Serinibacter salmoneus: one gene and its partner. The main gene of each other region encodes a partner of the protein of the gene in region 2 in a complex. Links are inferred from orthologs where the notes say so. Each region holds a gene or a part of one and is shown on either strand. Other genes may lie near its edges. The genes, in order: metK and groL.

Region 1 (3,109 bases), 980 kb from region 2 along the record:
TCCGGGCGTGCTCCCCCGGTCCCGAGCGCCCGAGGTCCTCGGCATCCGGCGCCATCACCCGCGGCGCCCGTTCCCGCACCCACGCGCGCTGCGCACGCAGGGACGCGGCCCAGCCGGTCGCCACCAGGTGCTGGGCCCACACCGAGCGGGCGGGCGAGGCCAACAGGAGCGCGGCGCCCTCCCCCTCCGAGCGCAGCGCGAGCACCTGGCCGGCGTGCGGATAGGGCGAACGCTGCTCGACCAGCGAGTCGTCGCCGTCGTCCCAACAGACCGCCAGACCCAGGTGCTGCACCGGCGCCCACACCGCCGATCGGGTGCCGACCACCACCCGGGCCAGGCCGGTGGCGAGCCGCAGGTGCGCGCGCGCCCGCACCGAGGGGCCATCGCTCGCCACGAGCCTGACGACCTCGGCCGCGAGGGCCTCGTCGAGATGGCTCGCCACCCGATCCACATCCGCCACATCGGGCACGACGACGAGCACGCCCCGCCCGGAGGACAGCGTCACCCGGGCGGCGTGCACCAGCGCGTCGCGGAACGTGGCCGGACCACCCGTGAGGGTCCACACCGCGCGCGGCGCCTGCCGATCCGCGATCCGGCGCAGCAGCGCCTCCCCGCCGGGTACGTCCCGCCAGGGGCCGAGGTCGGCCGGCGCGTCGGGGCCGCCGACCGGCGCGCCGGGGCCGCCGACCAGCGCTGGACTCGGCTCGCCCGGCTCCGGGCGCTCCACTTTGCTGAGCGCGGTCAGCACCCCCGCCTCCGCGCGCGCGTGCCGAGGCGGCACCGCAAGGCGCAACACGTCCGAGAGGGTGCCCGCGTACCGGTCCGCCACCCGGCGCGCGAGCGCCGCGATCTCGGGGGTGAGCGCCACCACCGGGGAGACCAGGCGCTTCAGGGGGGCGAGAGCACGCACCTCGTCCTGCGGGGTGGCCGCGCGCACCGCCAGCACCCAGCCGTCGCGTTGCCGTCCGGAGAAGGTGACCTTCACGCGGGTGCCCACACCCACATCGGCGGGCGAGTCCGCGCCGTCCAGGTGCTCCGGGATGCGGTAGTCGAACGGGCGGTCCAGGTGCGCCAGCGGAAGGTCCACGCAGACCTCCGCGACGAGCGGGGGCGTCCCCGCCCGCTCACCACCTGCCTCCTGCGTCATGCGCTCATCAGATCACGAGCGACCGACAAGGCCGCGCGGCTGGGCCGGCCGGTGCCGCTCAGTCCAGTCCGGCGGCCGCACGCAGGGCAGGCACGCGGTCCGTGCGCTCCCAGGTGAACTCCGGCAGCTCCCGCCCGAAGTGACCGTAGTTCGAGGTCAGCGCGTAGATCGGGCGGATCAGGTCGAGGTCGGCGATGATCGCGGCCGGGCGCAGGTCGAACACCTCGTCGATGGCCGCGGCGATCCCCTCGGGCGTCACCCCGGGGGCCTGGGTACCGAAGGTCTCCACGTACACCCCCACCGGGTGCGCCTGCCCGATCGCATAGGCCACCTGCACCTCACAGCGCCGCGCGAGGCCCGCCGCCACCACGTTCTTGGCCACCCACCGCGTGGCGTACGCCGCCGAGCGGTCCACCTTCGAGGGGTCCTTCCCGGAGAAGGCACCGCCGCCGTGACGGGACATGCCGCCGTAGGTGTCCACGATGATCTTGCGGCCCGTGAGGCCCGCATCACCCATCGGACCGCCGAGGGTGAACGCCCCGGTCGGGTTCACCAGCAGCCGCACCCCGGAGGTGTCCACCCCGTGGGGCACGTGCTCGGCGAGCACCGGCACCAGGACCTCGCGGTGCAGGGCCTCGCGCAGCTCTTCCTCGCTGAGGGCGGGAGCGTGCTGTGCGGAGATGACCACCGTCTGCACGGCCGCGGGGCGATCGCCGTCGTACCCGATCGTCACCTGGGTCTTCCCGTCGGGGCGCAGGTTCGCCACGATCCCCGCCTTGCGCACGTGAGTCAGACGCTCGGACAGGCGGTGCGCCAGGTGCACCGGGAGCGGCATCAGGGTGGGGGTCTCGTCCGTGGCGTACCCGAACATCAGGCCCTGGTCGCCGGCGCCCTGCGCGTCGTAGGGGTCGATCGCCTCACCCTCGCGCTTCTCGCGGGAGGAGGTCAGGCCCTGCTCGATCTCGGGCGACTGCTGTCCGATCGAGAGCGAGACGCCGCAGGAGTTGCCGTCGAAACTCACCTCCGAGGAGGTGTAGCCGATGCCGGTGATGACGTCACGGACGAGGGCCGGCATCTCCACGTAACCGCGGGAGTTGATCTCGCCCGCCACGTGCACCAGACCGGTGGTGACGAGGGTCTCGACCGCCACGCGGGAGTGGGAGTCCACCCGCAGCAGGGCATCCAGGATGGAGTCGGAGATGAGGTCGCTGACCTTGTCCGGGTGCCCCTCGGTCACGGATTCGGAGGTGAAGCTGCGCAGTGATGTCACGGGAATGCAGCCTACGCCCGCCACACGGAGGCTTCTCGCGCTATGCGGACCGTCTCAGGATGAGGTCGGCGACGTGAGACACCAGCGCCGCGGCGACCTCCTCCTTGCTGCCCTCACTGCTTCCGACGAGGTCCCCCGCGGCATCCAGCACCGTGAGGGCATTCGGCACATCCCCGAAGCCACGATCATGCCCGACGGCGTTGACCGCCAGGAGGTCGGCGCCCTTGCGCCTGGCCTTGGCACGGCCGTGCTCCAGGGGGTCGGAGTCGGCATCCCCGGTCTCGGCGGCGAACCCGACGATCACCTGACCCGCGCGCCGGCCGGACACGAGCCCGGCGAGGATGTCGGGGTTCTCCACCAGCTCCAGCGTGAGTCCACCGCCGGTCTTCTTCAGTTTGTGCTCGCTCCCGGTCGCGGGCCGGTAGTCCGCGACGGCGGCGGCCATCACCACGATGTCGCTCGCAGCGGCGCGCGTGGCCATCGCCTCGGCGAGGTCCGCCGTGGAGACGACCTCCACGACGGCGTGGCGGCCCCCGTGCACCGCGGGTGCCACGTTGGCGGCCACCAGGGTGACCTGCGCGCCACGCGCCGCGAGGGCATCGGCCACGGCCACGCCCTGGCGCCCGGAGGACCGGTTGCCGAGGTATCGCACCGGGTCGATCGCCTCCCGGGTCCCCCCGGCGCTCACCACG
Region 2 (3,202 bases):
GGGGCGGCACCGGTCAGCGGCGGCGACCTGGTGCGCCGGCTGCGCGCGAGCGGCCTGCGCCGCACCGCCCACGCGCGCCGGGCGGAGCGGGATGACCTCCGGCGACGCTGGGCCGGCCTCAGCGACGGGAGCACACCGGGCGCGGCCTGGGGCGGGATCGGCGAGGATCTGCTGGCGCGCTGGTCGCAGCGCGGGCGGCTGCACCATGGGCTCACCCACCTGCGCGAGGTGCTGGACGCCGTGGACCTGCTCACCGCCCGGGGCCAGGCCCCGAACCAGGTGCGACGGCGGGCCCTCCTGGGTGCCTGGTTCCACGATGCGGTCCACCGCTCGGGGCGGGCCTTCGAACACCAGGGGGGCCGCGCCGTCGTGCCCGGTCAGGACGAGCGGGACAGCGCGGCGCTGGCGCGCGCGGCGCTCGCGGGGACCCGACCCGCACGCGAGGGCGAGGCGGTGGCGGCCCTCGTGACGATGACCGCGGACCACCGCCCGAGCCCGGGGGACCAGGCGGCGGCGATCCTCAGCGACGCGGACCTCAGCGTGCTGGGGTCCTCCCCCACGCGCTACGCGGACTACGCCGCCGCCATCCGTGGCGAGTACGCGGACGTCCCGGAGGCGGACTTCCGCGCGGGCCGCGCGGCGATCCTGCGGGATCTGCTCGCCGGGGACCTGTTCCACACGCCGGCCGGACGGGCGCGCTGGGAGGACGCCGCGCGCCGCAACATCGCCGACGAGATCACCCGCCTCACCTCGGACTGACCGGACTCTCCCGCCGAACGTGCCCTTGCGCCGCCCGCGCGCGAGCGAACCCTGCGCAACCCATCGCTCGGCGCACCCAGCTCCCGCCGAACGTGCCCTTGCGCCGCCCGCGCGCGAGCGAACCCTGCGCAACCCATCGCTCGGCGCACGGGGCACGCGAAACGGGCGGCCACCCCCGAGGGGGTGACCGCCCGCTGACTCACTGCGCGCGCGAGGCGCGAGGTGGTCGGCTCAGCCTCAGAAGCCCATGCCGCCCATCTCGTCGCCGCCGCCGGCGGGAGCCGGAGCCGGGGGCTCGGGCTTGTCGGCGACGACGGCCTCGGTGGTCAGGAACAGACCGGCGATGGAGGCGGCGTTCTGCAGCGCGGAACGGGTCACCTTCACCGGGTCGTTCACACCGGCGGCCAGCAGGTCCTCGTACTCGCCGGTGGCGGCGTTGAGGCCCTGACCGGCGGGCAGGTGACGGACCTTCTCGGCCACGACGCCGCCCTCGAGACCGGCGTTGATCGCGATCTGCTTGAGCGGGGCGTCGATCGCGAGCTGCACGATCGTGGCGCCCGTGGCCTCGTCACCCTTGAGGTCCAGCTCGGCGAAGGCAACCTTGCCGGCCTGGATGAGGGCGACGCCACCACCGGCGACGATGCCCTCCTCGACGGCCGCCTTGGCGTTGCGCACGGCGTCCTCGATGCGGTGCTTGCGCTCCTTGAGCTCCACCTCGGTGGCCGCACCCGCCTTGATGACGGCCACGCCGCCGGCGAGCTTGGCGAGGCGCTCCTGGAGCTTCTCGCGGTCGTAGTCGGAGTCGGAGTTCTCGATCTCCGCGCGGATCTGCTGCACGCGGCCCTCGAGCATCTCGGCGTCGCCGCCGCCCTCGACGATGGTGGTCTCGTCCTTGGTGACGACGACCTTGCGGGCCGTGCCCAGCACGGACAGGTCGGCGTTCTCCAGGGTGAGACCCACGGTCTCGGAGATGACCTGACCACCGGTGAGGATGGCCATGTCCTGCAGCATCGCCTTGCGGCGGTCACCGAAGCCGGGAGCCTTGACGGCCACGGAGCGGAAGATGTTGCGGATCTTGTTGACCACGAGGGTGGCCAGCGCCTCGGACTCGACGTCCTCGGCGATGATCACGAGCGGCTTGCCGGACTGGATGACCTTCTCCAGCAGCGGCAGCAGGTCCTTGACCGTGGAGATCTTCGACTCCACCAGCAGCACGTAGGCGTCCTCCAGGACGGCCTCCTGGCGCTCCTGGTCGGTGACGAAGTACGCCGAGAGGTAGCCCTTGTCGAAGCGCATACCCTCGGTGAGCTCGAGCTCCAGGCCGAGGGCGTTGGACTCCTCGACCGTGATGACGCCCTCCTTGCCGACCTTGTCGATGGCCTCGGCGATGAGCTCGCCGATGGCCGGGTCGTTGGCGGAGATGGCGGCGGTGGCGGCGATCTCGTCCTTGGTCTCGATCTCCTTGGCCTGCGTGCGCAGCGCCTCGGTGACCTTCTCCACGGCGACGTCGATGCCGCGCTTCAGCGCGATCGGGTTGGCGCCGGCGGCGACGTTGCGCAGACCCTCGCGCACGAGCGCCTGGGCCAGCACGGTGGCGGTGGTCGTACCGTCACCCGCGACGTCGTCGGTCTTCTTGGCGACCTCCTTGACGAGCTCGGCGCCGATCTTCTCGAACGGCTCCTCGAGCTCGATCTCCTTGGCGATCGAGACGCCGTCGTTGGTGATCGTGGGGGCGCCCCACTTCTTCTCCAGGACGACGTTGCGGCCCTTCGGGCCGAGGGTGACCTTGACGGCGTCGGCGAGGCGGTTCAGGCCTCGCTCCATGCCGCGGCGGGCCTCCTCGTCAAAGGCAATGATCTTGGCCATGTGGCTGACGATCCTCCGTGTTCGGGCGTGTCACCGGCTCGATGCCCGCGACGGACGACGGCGCCGAGCACGGTCTGGTCCCGTACCCCGCGACGCCTCATCGGCTCCGGTGGTTCTGTCACTCTCACCGCGAGAGTGCTAACGCCATTATTGGCACTCTCACCACGAGAGTGCAAGCAGCGGTGCCCCGCGCGCGGGCACCCATCGCCTACCGTGGCGTGGTGACCTCCCGACCGACCTCGCGCCGACTGACCCGCTGGGGCCTGGCCTGGCGCCTCCTGGCCACCGCGGCGGCCCTCGGGGTGCTGACCGCGGGCCAGCTCGTGGACACCGACGACTACTTCCCGCTCGGCTCCCTGTCGCAGTACGGCGCGCCGAAGGACCTCAACGGCACCGTGCGATCGGTCTACCTCGAGGCGCAGTTCGAGGGCGAGAGCGAGATCCGCACCCTCGGCCTCAACCACGCCTCCACCGGCGTGGCGCGCGGCGAGATCGAGGGCCAGCTCGGCCGGTTCATGGACGATCCCTCGCTGCTCCAGGCGATCGCGGACGCCCACGCCCGGCTCCGCCCCGAACG

What was found.
Region 1: the proteins of groL (region 2) and metK are in contact, whole or in part, in a cryo-EM structure (PDB 8P4O), measured with the Escherichia coli proteins. The link is inferred for Serinibacter salmoneus from one-to-one orthologs.

What each region holds. Positions count from the first base shown.
Region 1 is NZ_PDJD01000001.1:1,365,755-1,368,863, reverse strand. What follows is about bases 312-3,109. They hold metK (methionine adenosyltransferase), read right to left. Parts: upstream 2,418-3,109; coding sequence 1,206-2,417; downstream 312-1,205. Other genes in these bases: coaBC (bifunctional phosphopantothenoylcysteine decarboxylase/phosphopantothenate--cysteine ligase CoaBC), read right to left, coding at 2,458-3,109; ATL40_RS05985 (primosomal protein N' family DNA-binding protein), read right to left, coding at 312-1,147. Also shown: more of ATL40_RS05985, read right to left, coding at 1-311. UniProt on the Escherichia coli protein: Catalyzes the formation of S-adenosylmethionine (AdoMet) from methionine and ATP.
Region 2 is NZ_PDJD01000001.1:2,342,431-2,345,632, forward strand. What follows is about bases 312-3,202. They hold groL (chaperonin GroEL), read right to left. Parts: upstream 2,626-3,202; coding sequence 997-2,625; downstream 312-996. Other genes in these bases: ATL40_RS10465 (DUF4031 domain-containing protein), read left to right, coding at 312-759; ATL40_RS10475 (hypothetical protein), read left to right, coding at 2,847-3,202. Also shown: more of ATL40_RS10465, read left to right, coding at 1-311.